DNA from 3 places in the Amycolatopsis granulosa genome. Region 3 is predicted to be linked to each of the others. Evidence: riboswitches for the same ligand, from Rfam matches in the RefSeq annotation. Region 3 holds a riboswitch; each other region holds the start of a gene.
What was found. Region 3 has a riboswitch for S-adenosylmethionine ahead of thrC (threonine synthase). Riboswitches for the same ligand answer to the same signal wherever they lie in the genome.
Positions count from the first base shown of each region.

Region 1: linked by a shared signal. The riboswitch ahead of FHX45_RS20285 (methionine ABC transporter ATP-binding protein) and the one ahead of thrC (threonine synthase) in region 3 are both predicted to bind S-adenosylmethionine.
Region 2: linked by a shared signal. The riboswitch ahead of FHX45_RS05570 (aminotransferase class V-fold PLP-dependent enzyme) and the one ahead of thrC (threonine synthase) in region 3 are both predicted to bind S-adenosylmethionine.

Region 1 is NZ_JAANOV010000001.1:4,123,094-4,127,524, reverse strand. It holds gene FHX45_RS20295 (TetR/AcrR family transcriptional regulator) at 4-573, opposite strand; gene FHX45_RS20290 (MFS transporter) at 716-2,131, shown strand; gene FHX45_RS20285 (methionine ABC transporter ATP-binding protein) at 2,185-3,198, opposite strand; SAM riboswitch class I at 3,387-3,479, opposite strand; gene rsmA (16S rRNA (adenine(1518)-N(6)/adenine(1519)-N(6))-dimethyltransferase RsmA) at 3,545-4,405, opposite strand.
Region 2 is NZ_JAANOV010000001.1:1,142,907-1,147,337, forward strand. It holds gene FHX45_RS05560 (RluA family pseudouridine synthase) at 1-915, opposite strand, end outside; gene lspA (signal peptidase II) at 912-1,487, opposite strand; gene FHX45_RS05570 (aminotransferase class V-fold PLP-dependent enzyme) at 1,524-2,846, opposite strand; SAM riboswitch class IV at 2,878-2,992, opposite strand; gene FHX45_RS05575 (potassium/proton antiporter) at 3,039-4,431, opposite strand, start outside.
Region 3 is NZ_JAANOV010000001.1:1,661,522-1,665,952, forward strand. It holds gene FHX45_RS07990 (EamA family transporter) at 1-189, opposite strand, end outside; gene rpsT (30S ribosomal protein S20) at 343-603, shown strand; gene holA (DNA polymerase III subunit delta) at 1,135-2,115, opposite strand; SAM riboswitch class I at 2,252-2,384, shown strand; gene thrC (threonine synthase) at 2,398-3,663, shown strand; gene FHX45_RS08010 (ComEC/Rec2 family competence protein) at 3,676-4,431, opposite strand, start outside.

The sequences.
Region 1 (4,431 bases), 2.5 Mb from region 3:
AGACTACGTGCCCGCCGCGGGCCGCGGAGAAGCAAGCTCCAGTGCGACGCGCAGGGCCACTTCGCCCGAGTCCGCGGCCGGTTCCTCCTCCAGGAATTGCGGGTTGTTGCCCAGGACGAGGGCGACCAGCGCCAGCCGCGCGCGCAGCTTGTCCTCGGTTCCGGCGCCGTCCGGCACGACGAGGGCGAACAGGCCCTTCATCCGCTCGGCGAGCACGTGCCCGGCCTGCAGCTCCTTGAGCGCGGGCTGGTTGTCCTGCATGAACCGCATGACCGGGCCGAACTGTCCCTGGACGAGCCGGGAGAACCTGCGCAGCACCTCGGCGCGGACGGTGGCGGGTTCGCCGTGCGCCCGGGCCCACTCGATGATCTCGTCCACCGCGGTGCCGATGTCCTCGATCAGGCTGTGGACGATGTCCTCCTTCGTGCGGAAGTGGTAGTAGAGCGCGGCTTTCGTCACGCCGAGGTGCTCCGCGATCTCCCGCAACGACGTCTTCTCGTAGCCATGCTCCACGAACAGGTCCAGCGCGACCTGCTGAATGCGCTCGCGCGTGTCGGTCCGCCGCCCCGCCATGGCCGTCCTTCCTGAGGAATCCACAAACTTGCTTGACGACCGGCTAGCAATGAGCATACGGTGCCGTCAGCGCCATTACTTGTCGGCCGACTAGCAATGGTCTTCTCAGTCTAACCCACTTCTCCACCAGGGGGTTTCTCCCATGACCACTACCACTGCGGCGCCCGCACCGGCGCCCACGGACACCCGGAGATGGCTGGCACTCGCCGTCGTCGGGCTCGCCCAGCTCCTGGTCATCATCGACACCACGATCGTCAACATCGCGCTGCCCACCGCCCAGGCCGACCTCGGCATGTCCGACGCGGCCCGGCAGTGGACGATCAGCGCGTACACCCTGGCGTTCGGCGGCCTGCTCCTGCTCGGCGGCCGCCTGGCCGACCGGCTGGGCCGCAAGAACACGCTGATCGTGGGCGCGCTCGGCTTCGCCGCCGCCTCGGCGATCGGCGGGATGGCCGCCGGCCCGGGCCTGCTGATCGCCGCCCGCGCGACCCAAGGGGTGTTCGCCGCACTGCTCGCCCCGTCGACCCTCTCGCTGCTGACGACCACCTTCACCGAGGCCAGGGAACGGGCCAGGGCGTTCGGGGTCTTCAGCGCGATCATGATGTCCGGCGGCGCGCTCGGTCTGCTGGCCGGTGGCGCGCTGGCCGAGTACGCGTCGTGGCGCTGGTGCCTCTACGTGAACCTGCCCATCGCGATCGTCGCCGCGGTCGCGGGCGCCTTCGTGCTGCCCACGGTGCCCGGCCACCGGTCGGCGCGGCTGGACTGGTTCAGCGGGCTCCTGGGCAGCGCCGGAATCGCCGGGCTGGTCTACGGACTGTCCGAGGCCGCCACGCGCGGCTGGGGTTCGGCCGTCGTGCTCGGCTCGGTCGCCGGCGCGGTGGTGCTGCTGGGCGCGTTCGTGCTCCGGCAGGCCAAGGCCGGCAACCCACTGCTGCCACTGCACGTCCTGACCGACCGGACCCGTTCCGCCGGCTTCCTGACGATCGCGCTCGCGGCCTTCGGGATGTTCGGGATGTTCCTGTTCCTCACCTACCAGCTGCAGGGGATCATGGGGTTCGGCGCGTTCGGTGCGGGCCTGGCGTTCCTGCCGTTCCTGCTGGCCAACATCACCGTCTCGACGGTGCTGACCCGGCGGCTCATCCCGCGGACCGGGCCGCGGCCGCTGCTGGTGATCGGCCTCCTGCTGCTGGCCGCCGGGCTCGCCGTGCTGACCCAGCTGTCGGTGGGCACCTCGTACTGGAGCCTGATCCTGCCCGCGGAACTGGTGCTGGGGGCCGGGGCCGGGCTGGCCATGCCGACCGTGATGAACATCGCCACCGCCGGCGTGGCACCGAAGGATTCCGGGGTGGCGTCGGCGTTCGTCACGACCTCGCAGCAGGTGGGTGCCTCGCTGGGCACCGCGTCGCTGAACACGATCGCGGCGAGCGCGACCGCCTCCGCCGCCGGCCTCGGACTGCCCGCCGCGACGGTGCACGGCTTCGCGGTCGCGAACGGTTGGGCCGCCGGGATCGTCGCGGTGGGTTCGATCGCGGCCGGCGCCCTCGTCCGCGGACGGTGAGTCCGGCGGAAGGGGCGTCCCGTTCACGGGACGCCCCCGGTACCGCCAGCCGGTCAGGCCGCGACGATGCTCTTCGGGCCCTCCTTCGGGTGCACCACGTGGGCGCCGCGGTCGGCGATCCACGCCAGTGCCGCGTCGGCCTGGCTGCCGTTGACGCCGACGCGGAACCGGGCCACCGGGGTGTCGCCGACGCGGGTCAGCCCGCCGCCGATGGTGGCCAGCTCGACGTCGAACCGGGCAGCGGCCTCCGGCAGCAGCGCACCGACGGCCGCGAACCCGATCAGCACCACGTCGACCGACCGGTCGTACCGCGACGACTGGGTCCGCGGGGTGTCGATCGCGGGCAGCAGGGTCTGCGCGACCTTGCTGCCCGGGGTGGACAGCAGTTCGAGCACGGTGCCCTGCTCGACGAGCCGTCCGTCCTCCAGCACGGCCACGCCGTCGCAGACCCGCCGCACCGCGGCGCCGTCCTGGGTGGCGAGCAGCACGGTGACGCCCAGCTCCGCACGGGCGCGATCGAGGACGGCCAGCACGGAACCGGCCTCCTCGGCGCCGACACCCGCGGTCGGGTCGTCAGCCAGCAGCACGGCCGGACCGGCGGCGAGCGACCGCGCGAGCGCGACCCGGCGGCGCTGGCCGGGGGTCAGCTCGACCGGGCGCTGCGCCGCGCGCTGCGTGAGGCCGGCCAGGTCGAGCAGACGGCCGACGCGGCTCCGGCGCTGCGGGCCCTCCAGGCCCAGCTGCTCCAGCGGGGCCGCGACGTTGCCGGCGACCGTGCGGTCGGCGTGCAGCACGGGCTGCGCGTCCAGCACCGCCACCTGGCGGCGCACCTCGCGCAGCTTCCGCCCGTCCAGGCCGGTGGTGTTCAGCCCGTCCAGGCGGACGGTCCCGCGGTCGGGTCTCTCCTGCAGGGCGATGCACCGGGTCAGGGTGGACTTGCCGGAGCCGGCGGGACCGACGACGCCGAACAGGGCGCCGGCGGGCACCTCGACGCTCACGTCCCGCAGGGCGTGAACGGGCTTGGCGGCACCGGGGAAGGACTTGGTCAGGTTTTCGACAGTGATCACGAAGGGCTCCAGCACAACGGGCGCGAACGCGCCGACCGCACACCAAGGCGACCGTCTACAGAGGACGGTCAAGCGAAGTCAGGAAACGGTGAGGAAAAGAGAAGCGGTCAGCGACGACACGCACAGACCGTGCGACGACATTCGTCGACGACGCGGCGCCTCGTGAGCAGCATGCGATACACAAGAATCCTCCATCGGTCCTGGCGTTAGCACCTGCCCCCCGGTTGGGGTGGTTGCTGCGGCTTCGGCGAGCCAGGTCTCTCAGCCGCTCGGGATGGATACCTCAAAGAGTACAGCGGACCTCGTATCTTCTTGGCAAGTCCCAGGTCCGGATCAGGGTGCGAGATCACACCAACGGTGGTAAGGACTTGCTCTCGACGATCTTCGCGAAGTCCCGCACCCCGAGCTGCTCACCGCGGGTGCGTGGGTCGACACCCGCCGCGCGCAGGATCGCCTCGGCCCGCTCGGCGGACCCCGCCCAGGACGACAACGCGGCCCGCAGGGTCTTGCGGCGCTGGGCGAAGGCGGCGTCGACGACCGCGAACACCTCGTCCCGGTCCGCGCCCGACGCCGGTTCCGCCGACCGCTCGAACGCGACGAGCGCGGAATCGACGTTGGGCACCGGCCAGAACACCGCGCGCGGCACCGGCGCGACCTTGCGGGCCGGGCCGTACCAGGCGAGCTTCACACTCGGCACGCCGTAGATGCGGCTGCCCGGTCCCGCGGCCATCCGGTCGGCGACCTCGGTCTGGACCATCACCAGGCCGTGCGCCAGCGACGGCAGCTCGGCCAGCAGGTGCAGGACCACCGGGACGGCGACGTTGTACGGCAGGTTGGCGACCAGGTGCGTCGGCTGGTCCGCGAGGTCGGTGGCCCTCAGCTTCAGGGCGTCCTGGGTGCGGACGGTGAACCTCTCCGCGGCCCCCGAGGCGCGCTCCGCGACGGTCGCGGGCAGGCGCCGCGCGAGGACCGGGTCGATCTCGACCGCGGTCAGCCGCGCACCCGAGCCGAGCAGCCCGAGGGTCAGCGAGCCGAGACCGGGACCGACCTCGAGGACGTGATCGCCCGGGCCGACGCCGGAGAGGTCCACGATGCGGCGGACCGTGTTCGGGTCGTGGACGAAGTTCTGGCCGAGCTTCTTCGTGGGGCGGACATCCAGCTCGGCGGCCAAGCCACGGATCTCGGCTGGTCCGAGCAGTGCGGTCACTCGCGTGATGGTAGTGCGCCGGAAAA
Region 2 (4,431 bases), 520 kb from region 3:
GCGCAACACGTCCAGCGCGTGGGTCAGGTCCGCCGGGTACGGGGCTTCGAACCGCACCCAGCGTCCGTCCGCGGGGTGCGCGAATCCCAGCGTGCGTGCGTGCAGCCACTGCCGGGTCAGGCCGAGTTTGCGGGCGAGCACCGGATCCGCCCCGTAGGTCAGGTCCCCGGCGCACGGGTGGCGAAGCGCGGAGAAGTGCACGCGGATCTGGTGGGTGCGGCCGGTCTCCAGCTTGACGTCCAGCAGGGACGCCGCACGGAACGCTTCGATCACCTCGTAGTGCGTGACCGACGGGCGGCCGCCCGCGACGACGGCGAACTTGTAGTCGTGCCGCGGGTGCCGGTCGATCGGCGCGTCGATGGTGCCGCGGGTCGGGTCGGGGTGGCCCTGTACGACGGCGTGGTAGCCCTTGTCGACGGTGCGCTCCTTGAACGCCCGCTTCAGCACGGTGTAGGCGTGCTCGCTCTTCGCCACCACCATCACCCCCGTGGTGCCCGCGTCGAGCCGGTGCACGACACCCTGCCGCTCGGCGGCACCCGAGGTCGAGATCCGCAGTCCGGCCGCCGCGAGCCCGCCGACGACGGTGGGCCCGGTCCAGCCCGGGCTGGGGTGCACCGCGACCCCGACCGGTTTCGACACCACCACGATGTCGTCGTCGTCGTGCAGGATGCGCAGGCCGTCGACCGGTTCGGCGACCAGCTCGACCGGGTTGTCCGGCTCGGGCAGGGTCACCTCGAGCAGCACACCGGCGGAAAGGCGGTCGGACTTGCCGGCCGGACGGCCGTCGAGCAGGACGTCACCGGACTCGGCGAGGTCGGCGACCACGGTGCGGGACAACCCGAGCAGCTTCGCCAGCCCGGCGTCCACGCGCATGCCGTCGAGCCCGTCCGGGACGGGCAGCATCCGTGCGCTCACCGCTTCGCCCTGCCCTTCACGGTGCCGTCGTACTCGCGGCCCAGCAGCGACAGCAGCACGATCAGCGCGCCGCCGACGCAGATCGCGGAGTCGGCCACGTTGAAGACCGGCCACACGTCGCCGTTGGGCGCGAACAGCGACACGAAGTCGACCACGTGCCCGCGCAGCACCCCCGGTGCCCGGAAGATCCGGTCCGCCAGGTTCCCGACCGCGCCGGCCAGGACGAGCCCGAGACCGATCGCCCAGCCGACCGACCGCAACCGCTTGGCGAACCAGATCAACGCCACGACCACCCCGAACGCGACGACCGCGAACACCCAGGTCATCCCGGTGACGCCGAGGCCGAACGCGGCGAACGGGTTGCGGATCAGCTGCAGGTAGACGAGCCCGCCGAGGATCCGCACCGGTTCGTGCCCCGCCAGGGTGGCCACGACGATCGACTTGGTGACGACGTCCAGGGCGAACACGGCGACCGCGATCACGGCCAGCAGCAGGGCACGCCGCTTGGGCCGCGGGGTCACCTGCTGCTCGTCCGGCACGGTGTCCGGGGAGGGCTGGGGGTCACTGCTCACCCCGTCATTGTCCACGTCAGGCGGGACCGCTCCGGTTCAGGCCAGGAAATCCGGCAGCGGCCGCGGGTCGGGGCTGGGCGCCCACCGGCCGTCGGTCACCGCGTAGGTCCAGCGGGCACCGCGGGCGACGATCTGCCGCAGCGCGGTCAGCAGCCGGTCCACGTGCTCGGCGGTGGTGCCCAGGCCGAGGCTCACCCGCAGTGCCTGCTGTCCCGCGCCCCCGGTGCGTGCCACCAGCCGCCGGGTCGCGACGTGGGCGCAGAACGCGCCGTCGCGCACACCGATGCCGTACTCGGCCGACAGGACCGCCGCCACCCAGCCGGGGTCGAACCCGTCGAGCACGAAAGCGACGGTGCCGACCCGCTCGGCGGCGCCGTCGAACAGGCGCAGCTCCGCCAGCCCGGGCACGGCCGCGAGGCCGCGGGTGAGCCGCTCCAGCAGCTGCTGCTCGTGCGCGGTCACCGCGTCCCAGGAGGCCGCCAGCTGCTCGCACGCCACGCCCAGCGCGTACACCCCGACGGTGTTGGGCGAGCCGGCCTCGTGCCGCTCGGTACCGGTCTGCCAGGCGACGCCGAGGCGGTCGCCGTCGCGGCGCACCGCTTTCGTCGCCCCACCGCCGGCCAGGTACGGATCCGCGGCGCGCAGCCAGTCCGCGCGGCCGACGAGCGCACCGGCACCGTAGGGCGCGTACAGCTTGTGACCGGAGAGCGCGACGTAGTCCACGTCGAGTTCCCGCAGCGAGATCGGCCGGTGCGGGGCGAGCTGGGCGCCGTCCAGCGCGATGCGCGCGCCGTGGCGGCGGGCCACCGCCGCGATCTCGGCCACCGGCAGCAGTTCGCCGGTCACGTTCGACGCGCCGGTCACGACCACCAGCCGCGGCCCCTCCGGGCACGCCGCGAGTGCACTGTCCACTGCGGACACGGCGGCGAGCCGGGTGTTCGGCAGCGCGATCCGCCGCACGTGGGGCCCGCGCCACGGCAGCAGCGCCGCGTGGTGCTCGGTGTCGAACACCACCACCGACGTGTGCCGCGGCAGGCTGCGGGCCAGCAGGTTCAGCGCATCGGTGGTGTTGCGGGTGAACACGACCGCGTCGCCGGTGCGGGCACCGGTGAACCGGCGCAGCACCTCGCGGGTGCGCTCGTAGACCTTTGTGGACACCTGCGAGGCGAACCCGGCGCCGCGGTGCACGCTGGCGTAGTGGGGCAGGAACTCGTCCACCGCGCGCCGCACCGGCTCCAGGCAGGGAGCGCTGGCGGCGTGGTCGAGGTTGGCGTAGCCGAGCTGACCACCGGTGACCAGGGGGACGGCGGCGGCAGCGGTGACGGCCGGGGTGGTGACGCGATCGAGAGCGAGAGTCATCGAGGCTCCTCGGGTCCGGGGACCCGCAGGGGGTCCGCGCTTGCCCGCCGCACTGCGCGACGAGCCAGGTCCTCACCCGGGGCACCCCACCGCGGAAGGAGGGTTGCCGGCCAGCGAGCCGGGGCTTGGCGCTGGCACTCATGACCTACCGCGACACCGTAGCGGATCCGGTCCGCACCGCGCCAGCGGGTCTCACTTCCCGGACTCGCCCATCCAGCGGGCCAGCGGCCCGGCCCGGTCCACCGCGCGGATCCGGCGCTCGGCCGCCTCCCGCGCGGATTCGGTGCTCACGATCAGGATCTGGTCGCCGCGCTGCAGCCGGTCGGTGCGCCCGGGCGGGAAGCTGCGGCCGTCGCGGACGATCAGGCTCAGCGAGGCCCCGGCCGGCAGCCGCAGCTCCGACAGGTACACCCCGTGCAGCCGGGAGCCGGGCGCGATCTTGACCTGGAGCAGTTCGGCCTGCAGCTCGTCCAGCGGCGCCGCGTCGACCTCGATCTCCTTCGGCTCGGCCGCGGCGGACAGCCGGAGCAGCCGCGCGAGCGGGCCGAGCGAGAGGCCCTGCACCAGGGTGAGCACGATGACCAGCACGAACACCGCGTCGACGAGCCGTTGCGCGCCGGGCACCTGCCGGGCGAGCGGGATCATCGCCAGCACGATCGGCACGGCCCCGCGCAGCCCGGCCCAGGCCACGAAGACCTGTTCGCGCAACGGCACCTGGAACGGCAGCTGCGCGATGAGCACCGACACCGGGCGGGCGACCACCAGGACGACGCCGGCGGCGATCAGGCCGGGCACGATCGACTCCAGCAGCCGTTCCGGTGAGGCGAACAGGCCCAGCAGCACGAACAACCCGATCTGGGCGAGCCAGCCGAGCCCCTCGGCGAAGGACAGGGTGTCCGAGCGATGCGGCAGCCGCGAGTTGCCCAGCACGACCGCGGTGACGTAGGTGGCGAGCAGACCGGAGGCGTGCAGCAGCTGACCGGACGAGTAGGCCACCACGCACACCGCGACCGTCGCAAGTGGATACAGGCCGGTGGCCGGCAGCGCGGCCCGGCGCAGCGCCCATCCCCCGGCGAACCCGAGCAGCAGCCCGAGCACGACACCCGCGGCGAGCTCGTACACCACCAGCAGCGGCAGCGACCAGTCGAAGCGGGTGCCCTCGGCCAGCACGACCACCGCCATGTACGCGGGCGCGTCGTTGATGCCGGACTCCAGTTCCAGTGCGCCGGCGAGGCGTCTGGGCACGCCGACACCGCGCAGCACGGAGAACACCGCCGCCGAGTCGGTGGAGGAGAGGACCGCACCCCACAGCAACGCCGTCCGCCAGTCCAGTCCGAGCAGCCAGTGCAGGGCCGGACCGGTGATGGCGATGCTCAGCCCGACCGCCACTGTGGACAGTGCGACGCCCTGGGCGAGGGCGGGCCGCACCGCCGTCCACCGGGTGGTGAGGCCGCCCTCGGCGAGGATCATGACCAGGGCGGCCAGGCCCAGAGCCTGGGTCAGGAACGGGTCGGCGAAGCGGATGCCGAACCCGGATTCGCCGAGCAGTACGCCGATCGCGAGGTACAGCAACAGCGACGGCAGG
Region 3 (4,431 bases):
CCATGTCCACTGTGGACGTGTGCCTCCCACCACGAGCGCGAGGACGGCGAGCGGGGCGCACACGACCGCGGAGACCGTGTAGTAGAGGAAGACGAACGGGGCGCCGGCGTCGACCCGCTTGGCCGCGAGGTTCCACCCGGCGTGCACGACGGCGGCGGTGAGGACGAACCCCAGCGCGGTGCCGTTCACGTGCCTCCTGTCCGACCGGTGCGAATGCCACCCTAGCGCCCTGCTAACCTTGACGGTCGTTGCCGTGTGGCATTCCGCCAGGGAGGAAACCCGCACGCCGGGGCCGGTACAGCGCGGCAGCGAAGCCCACCGACAGATCGAAGGAGCGCCTTCATGGCCAACATCAAGTCCCAGATCAAGCGCATCAAGACCAACGAGAAGGCGCGCCAGCGCAACCAGTCGGTCAAGTCCTCGGTGAAGACCGCGATCCGGAAGTTCCGCGAGGCCGCCGAGTCGGGCGACAAGGCCAAGGCCGTCGAGCTGCAGCAGGTCGCTGCTCGCGCCCTGGACAAGGCCGCCGGCAAGGGCGTCATCCACGCGAACCAGGCCGCGAACAAGAAGTCGGCCATGGCCAAGCGCGTCAACGAGCTCTGAGCTTGATCTCCTCGTGACGGGGCGGGCATCCGGCAGGGTGCCCGCCCCGTTCACGTTTCGCCCGCGCACCGGCGCACCGCCCGCCCAGCTCCGGGAGCCCGCCGTGGCCCACGCTCGCCCGGCCGGCGATCCGCCGGCCGGCCCGACTTGCCTGCATCAGCAGCGCCCCGCCCTCCGGCGCCCGTGCGGGCGGCGCCAAGACCAACCACAGCGACCACCCGGCGCCGGTCCCAGCGGCTCCCCGGGAAGGACGCCGGCAGGCCTCCCTGGACACGACACGAGCAGCGCCCACCGGGGCGCACGTCAGCGCCAGCCCCCAGCGCTCGTCGCGAGCGGATCCCGGCAAGGCCCGCCCCTGCTACCTGCCCCAGCACACGACACCAGCGGCTCCCGCACGCCCGGCCACAGTGCCCGGCGCAAGCGCCGCCCTCGATGCGCACCGCAGCACCCCCAGCGCACGTCGCGAGCAACCTGCCCCGCAGGCCGGTCATGGGGTTGATTCCCCAGCGCCCGGCGCCACTGATCGTCTGATCAGCGCTTGTCGCGGGCCGAGGCGAGTTCCAGGACGGCCCGTTCGAGGGCGTACGAGGGGTCCGCGGCCTGGCCCTTGACCTCGGCGTTCACTCGCGCCACCACGGCCATCGCCTCAGCGAGGCCGGCCTGCGTCCAGCCGCGGGACTGCCCCTGGGCCTTGCGGATCTTCCACGGCGGCATGCCCAGCTCGCCGGCCATCTGGTTCGGGTTGCCGCGGCCTGCCGCGGACACTCGCGCGATGGTGCGCACCGCGTCGGCGAGGGCGTCGGCGATCAGGACGTGCGCGACGCCGATCTGCAGCGCCCACCGCATCGCCTCCAGGGCCGCGCCACGCTCCCCCGCGACGGCCTTCTCGGCAACGGCGAAGCCGGTCACGTCCGCCCGGCCCCGGTGGTACCGGCGCACCGCTTCCTCGTCGACCCGGCCCCCGGAGTCCGCCACCAGCTGCGACGCGGCCGCGGCCAGCTCGCGCAGGTCCGACCCCACGGCATCGATCAGGGCCGCGACACCCGCGGGGTCGATCTTGCCCCCGGCCTGCCGGACCTCGTTGCGGACGAACGACTCCCGGTCCGCCGGCCGGGTGATTTTCGGGCACTCGGTGACCTCGGCTCCCGCCTTGCGCAGGGCCGCCGGCAGGGCCTTGGCGGCCTTGCTGCGGCCGCCGCCGGTGTGGACGACGACGAGGACGACCCCGTCGGCCGGCATTTTCGCGTACGCGAGCACCGCGTCGGCCAGTTCCTGACCGATGTCCTGCGCACCGTCGAGCACGATCACCCGGCCTTCGCTGAACAGCGACGGGCTGACCAGCTCGGCCAGGGCGGGTGGCGTCACGTCGGGCGCGCGGACCTTCGTCAGCTCGGCCGTCGGGTCGTCCCGGCGGGCCTGCTCCAGCACGTTCCGGACGGCTCGCTCGACGAGCAGCTCCTCCTCGCCGAGGACGAGCTGCAGGGGGGCGGACGTGGTTGCCGACGCGGTCACGTCCCGAATCCTGCCACGAGCCACCGACAGCTCCGGAGCGTGATGAAACCCGCAGGGGCATGGCGTGGCCGGAGCGGCGTGCCGTATGTTGTGATCCAGGCATCGCCCGAGGGCGACAGCCACCACAACCGAATACCGCTCATCCAGAGGGGCAGAGGGAACGGCCCGACGAAGCCCCGGCAACCGGCGTCAGCCTGTCATCTCGATTCCGCGAGGTAGCTGGCGATCACGGTGCCAATTCCGGCCCGCGTCAGCGGGACAGATGAGGAAAGGAACCTCGCGATGACCGCAGCCCTCGATTCGACCACCACCCGCCGCACCGTCGACCTCGGCCCGGCCGTGGAACTGGTCTCCAAGGAAGAGGGCCACCGCCAGCCGCTCGCCCCGGAGTTCGTCTCCGCCGAGGACTTCTCGCCGCTCGAGGTTGCCTACGACTTCGGCCGTGTGCGCCGCGAGGACATCCAGGCCGGCCCGCGCAACATCTGGCGCTACAAGAAGCTGCTCCCGGTGCCCTCGAACGTCGAGGAGATCCCGAACACCGAGCCGGGCTGTACCAGGCTGGTGAAGGCCGACCGGCTCGCGAAGGCTCTCGGCGTGAAGAGCCTCTGGGTCAAGGACGACACCGGCAACCCCACCCACTCGTTCAAGGACCGGGTCGTCGCCGTCGCCCTCGCCGCCGCCCGCGAGTTCGGGTTCGACACCCTGGCCTGCCCGTCCACCGGCAACCTGGCCAACGCTGTCGCCGCGGCCGCGGCCCGCGCCGGATGGCAGTCCGTCGTGCTGATCCCGTCCTCGCTCGAGCGCGCGAAGGTCCTGACCACCGCGGTTTACGACGGCAACCTCGTCGCGGTCGACGGCAACTACGACGACGTCAACCGCCTGGCCACCGAGCTCGCTGCCGAGCACGAGAACTGGGCGTTCGTGAACGTCAACGTGCGCCCCTACTACTCCGAGGGCTCGAAGACGCTGGCCTACGAGGTCGCCGAGCAGCTCGGCTGGCGGATCCCGCAGCAGATCGTCGTGCCGATCGCCTCGGGCTCGCAGCTGACCAAGGTGGACAAGGGTTTCCGCGAGTTCGCCAAGCTCGGCCTGGTCGACGACACCCCGTACAAGGTTTTCGGTGCCCAGGCGGCCGGCTGCTCGCCGGTCTCCACGGCCTTCCGCAACGGTCACGACGTGGTCCAGCCGGTGAAGCCGGACACCATCGCCCGCTCCCTGGCGATCGGCAACCCGGCCGACGGCCCCTACGTGCTCGACACGGTCCGCCGCACCGGCGGCGCGATCGAGGACGTGACCGACGCCGAGGTCGTCGAGGGCATCCGCCTGCTGGCCCGCACCGAGGGCATCTTCACCGAGACCGCCGGTGGGGTCACCGTCGCGACGGCGAAGAAGCTCATCGAGGCCGGCAAGATCGACCCGGACGCCGAGACCGTCCTCCTGATTACCGGCGATGGCCTGAAGACCCTGGACGCGATCGAGAACGAGGTCGGGCCGAAGGCGACGGTCCCGCCGTCGGCGGCGGCCGTGCACGAGGCTCTCGGTCTCTGATCACGGTTCACCTCACTTTCCCCGGCGCACCACGGCGGGGCCGGACTGATCGGGGATCACCGCGGTGTCGCCGTCGGTGTCCGTACGGGCGACGAGCGCGCCGTCCGCGGTCAGGGTGTCGAGTGTCGTGCGGTTCGGGTGGCCGTAGCGGTTGCCCGAACCCACGCTGACCAGCGCCAGCCGCGCGGACACCGCGGCGAGGAACTGCGGCAGTGAAAACCTGCTGCCGTGGTGCGGGACCTTGATGACGTCGGCGCGCAAGTCCGCGCCCGAGGCGAGCAGGTCGGCCTGTGCGGCCAATTCCACGTCACCTGTCAGCAGCACACGGCCCGCCGGTGTGCCCGCGCGCAGTACGACCGAGCCGTTGTTGATCTGTGTTCCGTCGTCGTCCTCCTCTTCGGACACGTATCCGGGCCCCAGTACCTCCAGGGTCAGCGCGGGCCACTCCAGCCGCCGTCCCGGTTCCAGTTCGAGCAGGGGGACACGGTGGCGCATCGCGATCTGGCCGACTTGCCGCCACGCCCAGTCCGGCTGCCGGCCGGGCCCGACCGCGACCGCCCCCACCGTTCGGCCCTCGAACACCGAGTCCAGCCCGCCGATGTGGTCGGCGTGCAGGTGGCTCAACATCACCAGCGGCACCCGCTCGATCCCGAGCCGGTCCAGGCACCGGTCCACCGGGCCCGGTTCCGGACCGGCGTCCACCACGACCGCTCGTCCCGGTTCCCCGGTAGCCAGCACGAGCGCGTCCCCCTGACCGACGTCACACGC